DNA from 3 places in the Aquamicrobium terrae genome. Region 1 is predicted to be linked to each of the others. Evidence: riboswitches for the same ligand, from Rfam matches in the RefSeq annotation. Region 1 holds a riboswitch; each other region holds the start of a gene.
What was found. Region 1 has a riboswitch for thiamine pyrophosphate ahead of thiB (thiamine ABC transporter substrate binding subunit). Riboswitches for the same ligand answer to the same signal wherever they lie in the genome.
Positions count from the first base shown of each region.

Region 1 (6,106 bases):
GATCAAGGCCTGGCAGGCGAAGACCTCGGGATAAGGCAGGGCACAAGGTCGTGGCGGAGCGCCGGGCCCGCCGCCGGAACTGCCCGGGAGGGGCAGGGGAGAGGGGTTGTCATGGAAATCGTCATTCCGAGCGCGGCCAATCTCGGCCTGTTCGTCGTTGCGGCCGTGGTCCTTCTGGTCGTTCCCGGGCCGGCCGTTCTCTACATCGTGGCACGCTCCATGGCGCAGGGACGCAAGGCCGGGCTGGTGTCCGACATCGGCATCCATTCCGCCACGCTGGTCCACGTCATGGCCGCGGCGCTCGGCCTTTCGGCGCTGCTTGCTTCCTCGGCTGTCGCCTTCTCGGTCGTCAAATATGCAGGGGCGGCCTATCTCATCTGGATCGGGCTGAAGAAGATCTTCGGCCGCGATGAGGAGGATGCCGACATCGGGGCGGGGATGAAGGCGCGCTCCTATGGGCGGCTGTTCCGCGACGGTTTCGTCGTCAACCTTCTCAATCCCAAGACGGCCTTGTTCTTCCTCGCCTTCCTGCCGCAATTCATCGAGGTCGAGCGCGGCCATGTGGCGATGCAGATCGCCTTTCTCGGCCTTGTGTTCACGCTGCTCGGCTTCATCAGCGACGGGTGCTATGCGCTGGCGGCCGGTGCGCTCGGCGAGCGGTTGCGGCAAAGCCGCGCCTATCTGCGCTTCGAGCGCTATGTCAGCGGCGTGCTGTTCATCGGGCTCGGCGTCAGCGCCGCCTTTGCCGGAAACAACCGCAAGTAGGATCGGCCCGTCGGGAATCGGGTCGAGCACGGCAAGTCCCTGTGGCATGGCTTCGGCCGGTGCGGCATGGTGGCCGTCATGAGGTGAGCGATGTCGAACGAAATTCCGGCCAACCGACCGATGACCCTGGCCGAGTGGGCGACACTTCTTTTCCTGTCGATCCTGTGGGGTGGGTCGTTCTTCTTCAATGCCGTCGCGGTGAAGGAACTGCCGGTGTTCACCGTGGTGGTCGGGCGGGTGGCCGTGGCGGCGGTGCTGATGCTCGGCCTGCTCAGGATCATGGGCCTGAAGCTGCCCGGCCAGCGGCGCATCTGGGCGGCCTTCTTCGCCATAGGTCTCCTCAACAACGCCATTCCCTTTTCGCTGATCGTCGGCGGCCAGCAGCACATCGCCTCGGGCGTCGCCTCGATCCTCAATGCCGCGACGCCGCTGTTCACCGTGCTGTTCGCCCATTTCCTGACGACGGATGAGAAGATGACGGGCAACCGGCTGGCCGGGGTGCTGGTCGGCTTTCTCGGGGTCGCCGTCATGGTCGGCCTCGACGCCGTGCAGGAACTGGGCAGCCATGTCACGGCGCAGTTCATGTGCCTGTCGGCCACCGTCTCCTATGCGCTGGCCAGCATCTACGGGCGGCGCTTCCGCGCCATGGGCGTGCCGCCGCTGGTGACGGCGACGGGGCAGGTGGTGGCGGCGAGCGTGCTGCTCGTTCCGGTGATGCTTTTGGTCGACCGGCCGTGGACGCTGCCGATGCCCGGCCTTGGCGCGCTCGGCGCAGTGGCCGGACTGGCGGTGCTGTCGACGGCGCTCGCCTATGTGCTGTTCTTCCGGCTGCTGGCCACGGCGGGCGCCAGCAATCTGGCGCTGGTCACCTTCCTCGTGCCGGCCAGCGCCATCCTGCTCGGCTTCCTGTTCCTCGGCGAAGTGCTTCTGCCGCGCCATCTGGCCGGCATGGCGCTGATCGGCCTCGGCCTTGCGGCGATCGACGGGCGGCCTTGGCGGGCGATGCGCCGGCGAGGTGCAGCCTCGGCTGCGAACAGGGGTTGATGCGTCGGTTCGTCGTCATTCCGGAAGCTTGCCGAGGATGAAAAAAACGGCGGCCAATCGCCACGCGACTGGGATGACGACGCGTGTTTGAAAGGGGCTACCCCTCCAGTTCCTCGCGCAGCATTTCCAGTTCCAGCCATTCCTCTTCCATCGCGGCCAGTGTCGCGCGTTCCTTGTCGAGGGCGGCAATGGTCTTCTGGAAGCCGACCGGATCGCGGTCATAGAAGCCCGGATCGGCGATCCGGTCCTCGAGCCGGTTGATCGTGTCGGTCGCCGCCTCGATCTTCTTCGGCAGGCTCTCCAGTGCGAATTTCTGCTTGTAGGACAGCTTTTTCGACGCGACCTTCGCCGTCTCCTGCGGCTTCGCGGCCGGCTGTTCCTCGTTGCCGGCGGTGCGGGTGCGCAGCTTGCGGTCGTCCAGCTTCGATGCGCCGCGCTGCGAAAGCATGTCGGAATAGCCGCCGGCATATTCGATCCAGCGCCCGTCGCCGTCGGGCACGATCACGATGGTCACGGTGCGGTCGAGGAAGTCGCGGTCGTGGCTGACGAGGATGACCGTGCCGGCAAAGCCCGCCACCAGTTCCTGCAACAGCTCCAGCGTCTCCATGTCGAGGTCGTTGGTCGGCTCGTCCAGCACCAGCAAATTGGCGGGGCGGGCCAGAACGCGGGCGAGCAGCAGCCGGGCGCGTTCGCCGCCGGAAAGCTCGCGCACCGGCGTGCGCGCCTGCTCCGGCTTGAACAGGAAGTCCTTCATGTAGGAGACGACATGGCGCTGCTCGCCATTGATGACGAGGCTCTCGCCGCGCCCGTCGGTGAGGTAGTGGGACAGCGTCTCTTGTGGATCGGCGGCATCGCGCTTCTGGTCGAGCGTGGCGATCTCCAGATTGACGCCGAGGCGCACGCTGCCCGTGTCGGGCGCAAGCTCGCCGGTCAGCATCTTGAGCAGCGTGGTCTTGCCGGCGCCATTGGGGCCGACGAGGCCGATGCGGTCGCCGCGCTGGATGCGGGTCGAGAAATCCCGGACCACGACCAGATCGCCGAAACTCTTGGAGATCGATTTCGCCTCGATCACCAGCTTGCCGGATTCGGCGGCGTCGCTGGCCACCATGGTGGCGGTGCCTTCCGCGCCCCTGTGGCCGGCGTGGCGCTGGCGCAGCGCCTGCAATTCGCCAAGGCGGCGCACATTGCGCTTGCGCCGGGCGGTGACGCCATAGCGCAGCCAGTGCTCCTCGCGCGCGATCTGGCGGCCGAGCTTATGCTGCTCGCGCTCCTCTTCCTCCAGAATCTTATCGCGCCATTCCTCGAAATGGGCAAAGCTCCGGTCCAGCCGCCTTGTCTGGCCGCGATCCAGCCAGACGGTGGCGCGCGAGACGCGCTCGAGGAAACGGCGGTCGTGGGAAATGACGACCAGCGCCGAGGCGGAACGGATCAGCTCTTCCTCCAGCCATTCGATGACATTGAGGTCGAGATGGTTGGTCGGCTCGTCGAGCAGCAGGATGTCCGGCTCCGGGGCCATGACGCGGGCAAGGGCGGCGCGGCGCGCCTCGCCGCCGGAAAGCTCGGCCGGTATTTCCTCGCCGGTGAGGCCCAGATGTTCGAGCAGATAGGTGGCGCGGTAGGGATCGTCGGCGGGGCCGAGGCCCGCCTCGACATAGGCGCGCACCGTGGCGAATCCGTCCATGTCGGGCGCCTGCGGCAGGTAGCGGATGGTGGCCGTGGGCTGGCGGAAGATCTCGCCGTCCTGCGCTTCGGCGAGGCCGGCGGCGATCTTCAGCAGTGTCGATTTGCCGGAGCCGTTGCGGCCGACCAGCGCGATGCGGTCGCCGGGGCCGACGGTGAGGTCGGCGCCGTCGAGCAGCGGCGTGCCGCCGAAGGTGAGGCGGATGCCGGCAAGGTTGAGAAGCGGCGGGGCCATGTCAGCCTTCCTTTCCGGCCAGCGGATGGGCGAGCAGCATGGCGCGGCCCTGTGCGAGTTCGACGCTGAGCGTGCCGCGAACCTCGTTCGACATGGTGAGCGACGAGCCGAACGGCACCGTGACCGAGGCCAGCTCCCATTTCGCGCCGCGCACGGTGAGGCCGGCCAGATCCGAAAAGCCGAGGATCGAAAACAGCGTGCCTTCGGCATAGTCGAAGGTTGCCGCCGCATGCGGCAGGGGCCGCCCTTCCTGCGTGCCGCTGGTCAGCAGCACGTCGACGCCCGTCTCGGCCAGCCGCAGCGCCAGCGCCAGATGCAGGAAGGCATGGTCGGCGCGGGCGCCGCCGAAGGCGCCGGCCAGCACCAGCGCGGTCGCGCCCTGTTCCAGCGCGATGTCCACCGCCAGTTCGCCGTCGGTGCTGTCCTTGTCGGAGGGGAATTGTCGCTTCGGCACCGTTTTCAGGCGTTCCGGCAGCACCGGGGGGGCGGAATCGAAGTCGCCCACCCAAAGCTCCGGCACGATGCCGAGGGTTTCGGCATGGCGGATGCCGGAATCGGCGGCGACGATGCGCGTTCCCGCGATCTGGCGGTCGAGGGCGGGGGTGCGGACAAGCTCGCCGCCGAGAAGGATGGTGTATCGGCTCATGGGACGAGGGCATTAGCAGCCCCGTCCGTGGAACGGAAGAGCGCCGCCTCTCTTGCGTCGCGGCGCGCGGGGGCCTATTTCTGAAAATGCTCTAACGGGGTGCCGGACGCGTCAACGCGGCCCGGCTGAGAGGCCTCAAAGCCAACCCGCTGAACCTGATCCGGCTTGTACCGGCGGAGGGATTAGAAGCTGTCGGACAGCCGGCGCCTCGACCCCCTGAGACGAAACCAAGGAGGCGCCGATGCGCACAGTGCTTTTATCCCTTCTGTCGGCTGCGGCCCTGTTGGCCGCCGCGCCCGCTTCGGCGCAAGGCAAGCTGACCATCTACACCTATGACAGCTTCACCGCCGACTGGGGCCCCGGCCCGCAGGTGAAGACGAATTTCGAGGCCGAATGCGGCTGCGAGGTCGATTTCGTCTCGGTGGCCGATGGGGTGGCCCTGCTCAACCGGCTGAAGCTGGAAGGCGCCTCCACCAAGGCCGACATCGTGCTCGGCCTCGACACCAACCTCACCGCCGAGGCGCGCGGCACCGGGCTGTTCGTGGCCCATGGGGCGACGCCGCAGGTGGATGTTCCAGGCGGCTGGAACGACGATATGTTCGTGCCCTACGACTACGGCTATTTCGCCGTGGTCTACGACACCGAGAAGCTGCCCAATCCGCCGGCCAGCCTCAAGGAGCTGGTCGAGGGCGACAAGGCGCAAAAAATCGTCATCCAGGACCCGCGCACCTCGACGCCGGGCCTCGGCCTGTTGCTGTGGGTGCGCGCCGTCTATGGCGACGAGGCGGGTGCTGCCTGGGAAAAGCTGAAAGGCCGCGTGCTGACGGTGACGCCGGGCTGGAGCGAGGCCTACGGGCTGTTCACCAAGGGCGAGGCACCGATGGTGCTGTCCTACACCACCTCGCCCGCCTATCACATGATCGCCGACAAGACCGAGCGCTATCAGGCCGTCGCTTTTTCCGAAGGGCATTATCTTCAGGTCGAGGTGGCCGGCATCACCATTGCCGGGGCGAAGAACCCGCTGGCCGAACAGTTCCTCGCCTTCATGACCGGGCCGGGCTTCCAGAATGCGGTGCCGGAAACCCAGTGGATGTACCCTGCGGCCAAGACCAGCAAGCCGCTCGACCCCGCCTTCGACAGGCTGGTGAAGCCGGCCAGGACCCTGCAATTCAACCCGCAGGAAGTGGCCGACAACCGCAAGGCCTGGGTGGACGAGTGGCTCGGCGCGATGGGCCGGTAGTCCACTTTTCGATGGCGTGCTTTCGTTCCTTTCCGGTCCCGTCTTCCCGACGCGTTATTGGCGCGGCGCGGTTGAGGGTTTTGCCGGCGGAAATGAGGCCTTTCATCTCCTTATTTTTACGCAATTCCGGACGGAAAACCGCTTCACACTTTTCCTGGAATTGCTCAATGGCCGCGCCATGACCGATTTCCGCATCACGGCCGGCATCGTGGCGCTGGCGGCGATCTCGCTGCTGATCGGCGGGGCGTTCGCCGGGCTGATCGTCGAGGGGGTGCGCGACCTGTCCGGCGCGGTTGCCGCCTTCGATCCGTATATGCTGAGGGTCGCGCGCTTCACGCTGTGGCAGGCGCTGTTGTCGACGCTGCTCTCGGTGGTTCCGGCGTTGTTCGTGGCGCGGGCTTTGGTTCGCCATCCGCATTTTCCGGGGCGCGGCCTGATCCTGCAACTCTTCGCCGTGCCGCTGGCGCTGCCGGCCCTCGTCGCGGCGCTGGGCGTG
Region 1 is NZ_JBRKLZ010000001.1:1,728,958-1,735,063, reverse strand. Features, by position in the region: gene ACVCNR_RS08750 (hypothetical protein) at 1-34, shown strand, start outside; gene ACVCNR_RS08745 (LysE family translocator) at 112-765, shown strand; gene ACVCNR_RS08740 (DMT family transporter) at 856-1,809, shown strand; gene ACVCNR_RS08735 (ABC-F family ATP-binding cassette domain-containing protein) at 1,907-3,724, opposite strand; gene ACVCNR_RS08730 (thiamine diphosphokinase) at 3,726-4,370, opposite strand; TPP riboswitch at 4,456-4,569, shown strand; gene thiB (thiamine ABC transporter substrate binding subunit) at 4,612-5,610, shown strand; gene thiP (thiamine/thiamine pyrophosphate ABC transporter permease) at 5,789-6,106, shown strand, end outside.

Region 2 (6,106 bases), 460 kb from region 1:
TCGCCTTCTTCCTCGCCGCCCGTATCGGCCATGTGATCCGCCATTTCGACAGTTTCGCGGCCGAGCCGTGGCGCGTGCTGGCCGTCTGGCAGGGCGGCTTCATGATCCCGGCCGGCATTGCCGCCGTGGTGATCGTCACGCTCCTCCATCTGCGCCGCCACCCCGGACTGCTGCTGTGGACGCCGGTTCCGGCCGCGGCCGCCGCCTTCATGGCCACGCTGGTCATCCAGCTCACCGCCGGCGTACCGCCGACCCCCTTGCCGTCCGGCCCCTACACCGCGCTTGGGGGAACCACGGTGACGCCTTCGGCCCTCACCGGCAAGCCGATGGTCGTCAACCTGTGGGCGTCATGGTGCCCGCCCTGCCGGCGCGAAATGCCGATGATGGCCGATGTCGCCGCCAGCAATGGCGACGCCACCTTCCTGTTCGTCAACCAGGGTGAGGATGAAGGCACCGTGCGGTCTTATCTCGAAAGGGAAGGATTGGCGCTCGACCCGGTGCTTCTCGACGGGCTGAGCCGGTTTTCGCGCCACTATACGACGCCCGGCCTGCCGGCGACCTTGTTCATCGGCCCCGACGGGCAGTTGCGTGCCGTCCACATGGGCGAGATTTCCCGTGAGGCGCTTCTGGCCGGCATCGGCAAGCTGAGCGAGTAGATTCAGGCAGCGGCCGCAAGCCGCCTCGCCTTGCCGGCGGGTACAACGATGCCGGCGGCAAGCCCGCCCTGATCCCTGTTGCGCATGTCGAGCCGCGCACCGGCATGTTCCAGCGCCGTCTCCACGATGCTGAGGCCGAGCCCACTGCCCGCCGCCGAGCGGAAGCGGCCACGGAAGAAGCGTTCCGTCACCCGCGGCAATTCCTCTTCCGGAATGCCCGGTCCCGCATCCTCGATCCAGATCGTGACTTCATCGCCGCTCTCTCCAAGCCGGCAGGAGACCTGGCTCCCCGCAGGCGAATGATGCAGCGCATTTTCCATGAGGTTGCGGGCGGCCAGCCGGAACGCTTCCGGCGGCATGGTGATCCGGAGGCCGGCCAACGCCGGGTCTATGACAATGGCGGCGGACCCGGCCGTATGGGTAGCCAGCTCGTCGGCGACCGACCGCAGCAGAGGGCCGGCCTCGAAGGGCTCTTCGGCGGCAGGCCCGGCCCCGGCTTCCAGCGCGGCGATATCCAGCAGCTGCCGCACCAGGCGCCCGGTCCGGTCGACCCCGGCCACGATCTGGGAAAGCGCCTTTTCCCGGATCGCCGGGTCGGCGCTCGCCAGCGCAATCTGCGCCTGTGTCTTCAGGCCGGACATCGGCGTGCGCAATTCATGCGCGGCGAAGGCGATGAAGTCGCGCTCGCGCTCGCGCGCCTCGGAGACGCGCCGGAACAGCGCATTGATCGCCTTCACCACCGGCTGCAACTCGCTCGCCGCGCCCGGAGCCTCGATGGAGCCGAGATCGGAAGCCGGCCGCGTGGACAACTCCCTGGCGATGCGGCTGAGCGGCGTCAGCCCCCGCCCGACGCTCAGCCAGATCAGCCCCGCCAGTACCGGCAGGATAAGCAGCGCCGGCAGCAGCACGCCGGCAATGACGTTGTTCACCAGATGATCGCGGAAATAGACGCGATCGCCGACCATCACCCGCACCCCGGCTTCGGGATTGTCCACCGTATAGACGCGCCAGGTCTCGCCATCGATGACGGCGTTGGAAAAGCCGGGGGCCTTTTCCGACAGCTTCGCCTGCGGCGCTCCGTCCGACTGGCTGAGCAGCGTGCCTTCCAGCGACCATATCTGGCAGGAAAGCTGGCGGTTGTAGGCGGAGTGCGGCTCCGTCGCGATCGGCGGCACGATCGCATCCCCGGCCGTGGCAAGGGCGCGCCGCGTCACCATGGAGTTGACCATGCGCGCCGCCTCCATCAGCCGCGCGTCGAGCACCCGCTCGAGCTGCGAACCGGTGGAAAAGTAGATCCACTTCACCGCCGAAAGCCACACCAGCCCGGTGATCAGGATCAGGATCGCGAACAGTCGGGTTCGCATGGAACGCATAAGCCTCGTCTCCGCTCGCCTCGCCGCCTGTTCGGCGGCATGACGGTTTCCCTGCCTCATGCCGGCGCCTTAAGGCAATCTTAAGAAAGGGAGCGCCGGCTGCCCGAACGGAAGCTGTGCGCTGTCTGCAACACCGGATTTTTTACGTGTACGCAGGCTTTCCTTTTGCCCTTAAGCCTGCCTTAAGGTCCACCAAACCCTGTCGGCCCGACCAGCAGAAATCGAGGCCGTTTCCATGTCGATCACCCCGCACCGGATCATGCCGCAGCTCGCGAACATCGGTTCTTCCGAAACCCATGGCCCCACAGCGCTCAACCGCCGCGCGGCACTGGCGCTGACGGCGCTGGCGGCGGCCGGCATCGTCACCCCGGCGCAGGCATCCGCCGACGACGGGCTCAGCACCGAGATGATCCTCAACGATCCGGCGGACCCGAAGGCCGGCAACGCCAAGGGCGATGTCACCATCGTTTATTTCTTCGACTACAACTGCCCGTTCTGCAAGAAGACGGTCGATCCGCTCAACAAGGTCGTGCGTGCCGACGGCAAGGTGCGACTGGTCTACAAGGATTGGCCGATCCTCACCTCGGCCTCGATCTACGGCGCCAGGCTGGCGCTGGTGGCCCACCGCCAGGGCAGGTACGGCGAGGCCCATCATGCGCTGATGGCCATCAAGGGCGGCAGGGTCGAGGAAGACAGGATGCGCAAGGCGGTGGCCGGAGCCGGGCTCGACATGGCCCGGCTGGAGCATGACATGAAGGCGAAGGACGCCGAGATCACCGCCCTCCTGCAGCGTCATGGCGCGCAGGCCGACGCGCTCGGCCTTGCCGGCACCCCGGTCTTCCTCATCGGCCCCTTCCTCGTCGCCTCCGCGCTCGACGAAGCGGGCTTCCGGCAGGTTATCTCCGACGCGCGAGCGCGCGACAGCAACTGATACGAAGGACTTCAGGCATATGACCGACGCAATGGACGAGCGGCCGGCACGGCGCGTATGGACTGCGCTGGCGCTTCTGGCCTGCATGGGGCTGGGCGCCTGCGCCACATCTTCCGAGATGACCGTGACCAGCCCTGCGCCCGCGCCGCCTGTGGCCGAGCCCGCGCCCGCGCCGGTCGAACAGGCTTCGGTCACGCCGCCGCGCTATGGGCCGCGCCCCAATGAGCGTTTCCCGCTTCCGCAGGAAGACCTGTCCAAGATCCCGGAAAAATATCACCGCCAGATGGTCGACTATCGCAGCGACTATGCGCCTGGCACCATCGTCGTCGATCCCGCCAACCGCTTCCTCTACCTCGTCCAGGCCAATGGCAAGGCGCTGCGCTACGGCGTCGGCGTGGGTGCCGCCGGGCGCGGGTTCAGCGGCGTCACCGATCTCGCCTGGAAGCAGGAATGGCCGCGCTGGCGCCCGACCGACTCGATGATCGCCCGCGCGCCCGAGCAGTACAAGAAATATGAGAACGGCGTCGAAGGCGGCCCGACCAATCCGCTCGGCGCGCGCGCGCTCTACCTGTTCAAGGACGGCAAGGATACCTACTACCGCATCCATGGCACCAACCAGCCGAACAGCATCGGCAAGGCGGTTTCGGCCGGCTGCATCCGCATGTTGAACATGGACGTCGTCGACCTCTATCAGCGTGCCCGCCCCGGCTCAAAGATCGTCATCCTCTAAGCAGTCGCGAAAAAGGCGCGGCGGCTTTGCGGCAACGACATGCCTCCCGCCAGAAAACTCCCCGGCCGAAACCGCTGCCGGGGAGGTTTTTCGTGTCAGCCTCGGGCGGCATCCAGCCCCATCTGCCAGAAATCCGCCTCCAGCCGCGAGGCCTTGCCGAACAGGGCGGCAAGCTCCCCGAAACGCCGCTCCGTCATCGAGCGCGCCGCCAGATCGTCGAGCAGGTTGCGTGAACCGACGGCAAGCTGCTGGAATGCATCCCCGGCATATTCGCCGATCCATTCACGGTACGGGTGGTCTTTCAGTGCGGCGACGCCGTTTGGCGCCAATGCCTTGCCGATCTCGGCATAGCCGATGACACACGGCGCGAGCGCGACATGGAGGTCCAGCAGGTCGCCGGCCGCGCCGCAGTCGAGCACGAAACGGGTATAGGCGACGGTTGCCTGATGCTCCGGCACGGAGTGGAGTTGCTCGGGCAAGAGCCCCCAGCGCCCGCACAGCCGCACATGCAGCTCCGTCTCGTCGAGTATGCCGGAAAGCCCCGCCTGCGCCGCCCGGATTTCGGGAATGGTGCGGCTCTTGTAAGCCGCGAGCGCCCAGGCGCGCGAGAACTGGATGAGGAACAGATAGTCCTGCACCAGATAGGCCCGGAACGCCGCCTCGGGCAGCGTGCCCGCGCCGAGCTGCCACACGAATTCATGACCGACATAGCTCTGCCAGTCAGCGGCGGCAGCCTGCTTCAGCCGTTCGAACACATCCATTGCTTACTCTCCACTCTCATAGGCTGCATCGAAGAACGCCAGTTCCAGCGCCACGGCACGCGAGAAGAAATCGCGGCTCGTCTCCGATTCCGCCGGCCCGACACGGTCAAGCTCGGCGCGCAGGAAAGCCACGAAATCCCGGAAATCGGGATTGTCGTGCAGGGTGATCCACTCCGCGTGGACGAAGTTTCGCGGCAGCGGCGCCAGCGCCTTCATGGCCCAGTCGAGATAGAGCCATTCGGCGACATTGAGCACGGCAAGTGCCGCCGCATAGGAACGCGTGGCCGCCGCCTCGCGCATGATCGACTTGAAACCGGTGGTGGGCTGCGTGTCGGCAATGGCCGCCCGCTGCTTTTCGCTGACGCCGAGCGCGTCGAACGCGCGCAGGAAGTAGGTGTTCTCCTCCCCCGACACCATGCCGATAAAGCGCCCGAAGCGCAGCCGCGCCTCGAAACTGTCGCTGGTGGCGATGGCCGCGCCCAGCAAGGTCAGGAAGCTGTCGAGAAAGCGGTGGTCCTGCACGAGATAGGAGGCCATTACCTCGTCGGGCACCATGCCCTGAAACAGTTCCTGGACGAAGCGGTGCTCGACCGCCCGCGTCCAGGCCGGCTGGCTTTCTCGTTTCAAGGTTTCGGTGAAGCGTTCGGTCATCGTGCTGTCCTTTCGTGGATGACAGCGAGACCGTCTGTTTCAGGCTTTGTTTCTGGCATGGGCGGCCTCGCAAGGAGGCCGGCAAAAGGCAGCTTGAAATTCGCCATCCCTTCGCCGGCATGATCCGGATCAGGTTCGAAGGGTCACCGCGCTGCTTGCGCCAGCGGTCTCTCAGCCCCTTGCGGGACTCCCCTTGGTGAGATCGTCTTTTAGGAAATAAGGATTGGCCTGTCACCCCTCGCCTCGCTTCAACGGCAAAGGGTCCACCAAATTTTCAGAGAGGGGCAGCGGGACTCCCCCTGTCCGGTCAACTCCACGAGGCGTGGCAGCCACAGCCTCGCCGCAAACGCAAAACGCCGCCCCGAAGGGCGGCGTTCCGAAATCAGGAAAATGAGCTGTTCTGGATGACGATGAGAAGATTTTCATGCGTTTAGCAGACCTGGCAGCGACCTACTCTCCCGCGTCTTGAGACGAAGTACCATCGGCGCAGGGGCGTTTCACGGCCGTGTTCGGAATGGGAACGGGTGCAGCCGCCCCGCCATGACCACCAGGTCGGCAAAGCGCATGTTATCTGAGAAGCTGTTTTGTGCTGATGTTTTGCGTGTCTGCCTTGATCGCCTTTCAGCCGTCAGGCTGCAAGGTCGACCGACCGTCGGCGCTTGTGCGCCGCGCCCGCGCAGCGCCGCCCGAAGGGCGGAACCAGCGTGAGCGATAACAGACATCGCGCAGCGATGAACATTAGGAATGAGAACGATCAAGCCGATCGAACTATTAGTACCGGTAAGCTTCAAGCGTTGCCGCTCTTCCACACCCGGCCTATCAACGTGGTCGTCTTCCACGGTTCTTGAGGGAATACTCGTTTTCAGGTGGGTTTCCCGCTTAGATGCCTTCAGCGGTTATCCCGTCCGTATATAGCTACCCTGCTATGCGGCTGGCGCCACAACAGGTCCACCAGAGATACGTCCATCCCGGTCCTCTCGTACTAGGGACAGATCCTGTCAATA
Region 2 is NZ_JBRKLZ010000001.1:1,271,894-1,277,999, forward strand. Features, by position in the region: gene ACVCNR_RS06340 (TlpA family protein disulfide reductase) at 1-656, shown strand, start outside; gene ACVCNR_RS06345 (ATP-binding protein) at 659-2,029, opposite strand; gene ACVCNR_RS06350 (DsbA family protein) at 2,289-2,960, shown strand; gene ACVCNR_RS06355 (L,D-transpeptidase) at 2,980-3,690, shown strand; gene ACVCNR_RS06360 (TenA family protein) at 3,786-4,451, opposite strand; gene ACVCNR_RS06365 (TenA family protein) at 4,455-5,102, opposite strand; TPP riboswitch at 5,192-5,306, opposite strand; rRNA gene rrf (5S ribosomal RNA) at 5,540-5,654, opposite strand; rRNA gene ACVCNR_RS06375 (23S ribosomal RNA) at 5,853-6,106, opposite strand, start outside.
Region 2: another riboswitch for thiamine pyrophosphate. It lies ahead of ACVCNR_RS06365 (TenA family protein); the one in region 1 lies ahead of thiB (thiamine ABC transporter substrate binding subunit).

Region 3 (6,106 bases), 930 kb from region 1:
ACAGACTGGATCGGCACGAGGATCGCCCGGTCCCACGGCGTTCCCGTCGGCGCCATGCGGCCGACAACCCTGTATTCCACATGCGAATGCACCTCGCCGGCCTCGCCCACCGTGCCGTGGAAGGGATGGAAGCTGTCGCCGATCGAACGCGCCACCTGCGCGCCGACAACGGCGTCGCCCATATGGCTGAAACCCTCGCCTTCGGCCAATCCGCCAAGCATGCGAACCGCGTCGGCGGTCGTGCCGACGATCGGGTAACCGGCGACGAAATCGCCGAAGCCGACGGGAACCGCATTGTCCACGCGCGCATCGGCCCGCAGCGCTCCCATCGTCTCGGGCGGCAGGAGTGGCAGCGGCGCCGGCTGGAGGAAAATAGACGACAGGATGAGCTGCGTTTCCGAACCGGCCGCGCCCACCACGAGGTCGAATGCAGCGGCAGCACGCGCGCTGCCCAGCCGCAAAGCCCGCTCCTGCAAGGTGACGGACACGCCGAGCGCGGTCGCCAATGCGATCAGCAGGACAAGGATCAGCGCGCCGATCCAGTTGCGGCGCAAATCGGCAAGAATGAAATGGAACATCTATGCCCTCATTCCGCCAGCCGCCCGTTCTCCAGCCGCAGGGTACAACCCATGCGCTCGACCAGACGGGCGTCGTGGCTGGCGACGATCAGCGTGGAGCCCGCTTCCCCGGCCAGTTCCACCAGCAGGTCGGCCACGGCCGCGCCGGCCTCCGCGTCGAGGCTGGCGGTGGGCTCGTCGGCCACGATCAGGCCGGGCCTGCCGACCAGCGCGCGGGCGACGGCGACGCGCTGCATCTGGCCGCGCGACATGGTGCCGACGCGCTGGTCCGGACGCTCTATGCCGACCCGTGCCAGCAGTTCGCGCGCCCATGCCCGCGTTCCGGAGGGAAGGCGCAGGTGCGACAGGCGTTGCGGCAACAGCACGTTCGCCTCGGCTGAAAGGCCGGCGAACAGGTGAAAATCCTGCATGACGAGGCCAACATTGCGGGCCCGCCAGCGGTCGCGGCCGCCTTCGGGCAGCGCGGCGATGTTGCGGTCGTTCCAGGCGACACGTCCGGCGCCGGCGCGGTCCATGCCCGTCACGATGTTGATGAAGGTGGTCTTGCCCGAACCGGACGGACCGACGAGCGCCGCCTTCTCCCCGGCCGGAAGACTGAGCGACGGCAGGTCCAGAGCCGGCACCGGCAGCCCCGGATAGCGCACCTGCAAACCCTCGACGGAAAGCGCCAGCACGCTCAGACCTTTCGGAAATCGGCGCCGACAATGCGCAACAGGCTGACGAAGCCTGTCTCGGGATCGGTCCAGGAACCGACCTCCAGCTTGCCGGAAACCTCGATGATGCCGTTGGCCTGCTCGAAGGTCTGGCTTTGGTCGAGATAGACGACGATGATGTCGTCGGGCCAGTCCGCATCCGAGGAGCAGAAGGGGCAGAGCGCCATCGGCATTTCGGTGAGCACGAAGAAATTGGCCTCGGCCTTCAGCGGCGGGGCCATGAAGCCGCGCATGGCGACGGGCTTGCCTTCCAGCGCCTTCACCTTGTCCGAGAAACTGAGCCCCAGCACGCTGACCTTGCCGTAGAGCTCGTCGAAGGAGATCGTGTCCGTGGCGGCACCGGCCGGCCATGCGGCCAGCGAAAGCGCGGCCCCGCCCATCGCGGCAAGCGCGCGCCGGCGGTCCAGTCTGGTGGCGGTCATGTCGGCCTCCGTCGCAAACGGGCAGCCCCGGAATTCCGGACCTGCCCGGCCGTGCGATGCGTTACTGCGTCTGCCTGGCGCCCAGCGCCAGCGCCTCGGCCAGGACGCGATAGACGTCGCTCTGCTCCATATAGCCCTTGAAGTTCTCCGAGCCGGGGCCGGTCGCCTGAAGCACCACGTCGTCCACCGAATGCACGCCGGTGTCTCCGTCGCGAGGGATGTTGCCCTGCACCAGCACGGCGCCGGGAACGTCCTTGTAAGCTTCGTTGGCGACGTACTTCTTGTTCTCGTCCTGGATGGCCGGCACGAACGGACCGTCGAGCTTCGGACGGAAAGTCTCGTAATGGTCGGGGCCGTTGTTGGCGGCCAGGAACAGGCGGCGCGAGACATCGACGCTGTCGGGATAGCCGTCGCCGTCCTTGTCCTCGTAGTTTGGGAAGCCGGCATCGGCATAGGTGCCGACCTTCTCACGCATCTCGTCGCCGGGCTTCCCGTCATCGACCGTGCCGATGATCGAAACGCCGTGGGTGTGGTCGCCGGTCACGACGATCAGCGTATCGGGGTTCTGCTCGGCGAATTCGCGGGCGGCGCCGATCGCCTTGTCGAACTCGATGGTGTCGACCACGGCACGGTCCCAGTCGAGCGGATGGGACATCTTGTCGACATTGGCGGCCTCGACGACCAGCACGAAGCCTTCCGCGTTCTTCGAGAGCTGGCCGAGGGCGGCTTTGGTCATGTCGACCAGACCGGGCTGCTCGGGGAATTTCTCGACGCTGCCCTTCTTCAGGAACTCGCGGTCGAGCGTGGTGTCCATGTTGCCGGTGTGGAAGAGGCCGAGCACCTTGCCGGTGTTGGAGCCGGCGGCAGCCTCAAGCGCGCCCCTGGTGGTGGCCAGCGTATAGCCGGCTTCCTTGAAGCCCTCGATATGATCGATGTCGTCCTTGCGCTTCGAGCCGGCGACCGACTGCGGCAGGAAGTAGGCCGAACCACCACCGAGAATGACCTCGGGCTTCAGATCGAAGATCTGGGTGTTGATGGCGGCCTTCTCGGCGCGGCGGCGGGTGTGGGCGAAGAGCGCGGCAGGCGTCGCGTCCTGTAGCTCGGATGTGGTGACGATGCCCACCGACTTGGACGTCTGGCGGCGCAGCGCCTCGACCAGCGTCTCGACCTTCGGATCGTCGAACGGATCGGCGGTGCGGTCGGCATAGACGCCCAGCGCGTTCACGGCGCTCTTGTGGCCGGTCATGTAGGCCGACATGGTGTTGGCGCTGTCGGTGGCGACGGCCTCGGTGGACGAGGTGCCGATGAAGGCCATGCGGTCGAGGTCGTCCATGTTGAGACGGCCGTTGGCCTTGCCCTCGGTCATGCCCCTGGACATGATGCGCGCGGCGGTGCGATGCGCCACCGAAAGACCGTCGGCGATCAGGAAGATGACGTTCTTCGCCCTGGGCTCGGCGGAGGTGCCGTAAACCTCCCAGGTCACGGTCTTTTCCTCGTCGCCGGCCTTGGCGACAACCGTGTAGGTGCCGGGCTCGGCAATCGTCACGCCTTCAAGGCGCACGGCGGAAGCCTCGACACCGTCTTCCTTCTCGATGAAAGTGGCTTCCTTGCCGAACACTTCGGCAGCCGGCTTGCCGTTGATGGTGACGCTGACATCGGAGCCGGCGACGACGCCGTCGAACTCCACCTTCAGGTCGAAGGGCGACGCGCTGAGGATCGTCGCCCGGTCGAGCGGGTAGACCGTGGCCGCGCCGGCAACGGCCGGCACCAGTACGGTCGTTGCGGTCAGGATGGCGAGCAGGCTGCGCATTGTCGTGTTCTCCGTGAACGTCGAAAGAGACCCGCTTGCTAGGGCCGGCACATTACAGCGCGATGACGGCTTTGAGACAGGCCGATGACAAAGCCGCTCCGGTTCCATTGACCTCGCTTGACAGCACAGCCGGCTTGCAACATAGATGGCGCCATTCCGAGGGGGGCGCCGCACGGCGCTGAGATGGCGAAGAGCCGGACCCTTGAACCTGATCCGGGTTATGCCGGCGTAGGAACGGAACGAGGGCCTTCGGGCAATCCTGCCAATTCTTCGCACACCTGGATCTCCATGATGACAAGTCGGGAGATCGCCATGCATTCGAAATACGAGCCTCGCCCACCGACACGGCTTCCCTTCTAGGGGCCGGCGTCCATGTCGGCTGTCTCGGCAGCGCTGCGCACCGCCCTTGTGCTGGTGGCTTCATGGCAGGCGATCGTCATCGCCTTCGCCCCGCCGCGCTACATATTGCCCACGCCGCTCGAGGTCGCGACCGCTTTCCGGCGGCAGCCGCTTTATCTTCTCGACAACGCGCTGGTGACCCTGGCCGAGATCGCCGCCGGTTTCGCGGCCGGCATGACGGCCGGCATCGCCACCGCGCTTGCCATCGCCACCTTCCCGCGACTCGGGCGCGCCGTCTGGCCGATGGTGCTGGTGCTGCAAGCCTTCCCGGTCTTCGTCATCGCGCCGCTGCTGGTGCTGTGGTTCGGCTTCGGGATGACCTCCAAGGTGGTGATGACCACGCTCATCATCTTCTTTCCAGTGGCGTCCGCCTTTGCCGACGGGCTGCGCCGCACGCCGCACGAAATCGTCGATGCCGCCGCTCTCACCCCGGCCAGTCACCGGCAGACGCTGTTCCTGCTGCGCGTACCGCTTGCCTTGCCCGCCCTGATTTCGGGCCTGCGGGTCGCAGCACCCCTTGCCCCACTGGGCGCGGTCATCGGCGAATGGGTGGGCGCCTCGGCCGGGCTCGGCTTCGTCATGGTGCAGGCCAACGCCCGCATGCAGACCGACACCATGTTCGCGGCCATGGCCGTCATCGCCGTGCTGGCGCTGGCGCTGCGGCGGGCCGTCGACCTCCTTGCCCCCCTTCTCACGCCCTGGGCGCGCGAAGGCGATTTTTCCTCCACTCCCAAGCAAAGGAAGCCAACATGATTCGACCCTGCGCGCTCGCGCTCCTGCTGTCCGTCGCCACGGCCGGGGCGGCCCATGCCGCCGACAAGCTCACCGTGATGCTGGAATGGTTCGTCAATCCCGACCACGCACCGCTGGTGGTGGCGAAGGAACTCGGCCTGTTCGAGGAGGCCGGGCTGGATGTGGAACTGGTGCCGCCGGCCGACCCCTCGATCGTGCCGCGCGCCGTTGCTTCCGGCAAGGCGGAGATCGGCATCCACTACCAGCCGAACCTCTATCTCGACCATGACGCGGGCGTGTCGCTGGTGCGCTTCGGAACGCTGGTCGAGACCCCGCTCAACACGCTGACGGTTCTGGCCGACGGGCCGATCAAGGAGCTGAAGGACCTCGAAGGCAAGAAGATCGGCTTCTCGGTCTCCGGCTTCGAGGACGCCATCATTTCCCGCATGCTGGGGAGCGCCGGCGCCGACAAGGACAAGATCGAGCTGGTCAACGTCAATTTCGCCCTGTCACCGTCGCTGATCAGCGGCCAGGTGGACGCCACCATCGGCGGCTACCGCAATTTCGAGCTGACCCAGATGAAGCTCGAAGGCCATGAAGGCCGCGCCTTCTTCCCCGAGGAACACGGCATTCCGGTCTATGACGAGCTGGTGTTCGTGACCCGGCCGGACCTGGTCGAGGACGACCGCCTCAAGCGCTTCCTCGCAGCCGTCGAAAAGGGCGCGATCCACCTCACCAACCATCCAGAGGAGGGCTGGAAGCTGTTCGTGAAGGCCCATCCGGACCTCGACAACGAGCTGAACCGGCAGGCCTGGATCGACACGCTGCCGCGCTTCGCCAAGCGCCCCTCGGCGCTCGACCGCGCACGCTACGCCCGCTTCGGCGCATTCCTCGAGGAAAGCGGGCTGATCAGGAAAGCCCCCGCCATCGAGGACATCGCGGTGGAACTGCAATGAGCGGCGCTATCCCCGAACGTGCGGCCGAGCTGCTGGGCGAGGTGCGTCGGCGGCGGCCGCGCATCCATTGCCTGATGAACGGCGTGGTTCCCAAATTCGTGGCCGACGGGCTTTCCGCCCTTGGCGCGATCCCCTCCATGACCTCTTCGCCGGAGGAGGTCGGCCATTTCGTCGCCAAGGCGGATGCCCTGCTGGTCAATCTCGGCACGCTGGACGCGCAGCGCCGCGAGGCCATCGGCATCGCGGTGGATGTCGCCGATGAGAAGGGCCGGCCGTGGGCGCTCGATCCCGCCCATTGCGACTACTCGCCGCCCCGCGCGGCCTTCGCGCAGGAGTTGCTGGCACGCGGCCCGGCGGTGCTGCGCGCCAACGCGGCCGAATACGACCTGCTTGCCGTGCCCGCCGACGTGGTGGCGGTGCGGACCGGCAAGGCGGACCGCATCGCGTGGAATGGTGCGGTGCTGCGCGTCGAAAACGGCCATCCGCTGACGGCGCT
Region 3 is NZ_JBRKLZ010000001.1:2,663,688-2,669,793, reverse strand. Features, by position in the region: gene ACVCNR_RS13105 (ABC transporter permease) at 1-578, opposite strand, end outside; gene ACVCNR_RS13100 (ABC transporter ATP-binding protein) at 587-1,252, opposite strand; gene ACVCNR_RS13095 (hypothetical protein) at 1,255-1,713, opposite strand; gene ACVCNR_RS13090 (alkaline phosphatase) at 1,775-3,523, opposite strand; TPP riboswitch at 3,673-3,775, shown strand; gene ACVCNR_RS13085 (ABC transporter permease) at 3,896-4,675, shown strand; gene ACVCNR_RS13080 (ABC transporter substrate-binding protein) at 4,672-5,610, shown strand; gene ACVCNR_RS13075 (hydroxyethylthiazole kinase) at 5,607-6,106, shown strand, end outside.
Region 3: another riboswitch for thiamine pyrophosphate. It lies ahead of ACVCNR_RS13085 (ABC transporter permease); the one in region 1 lies ahead of thiB (thiamine ABC transporter substrate binding subunit).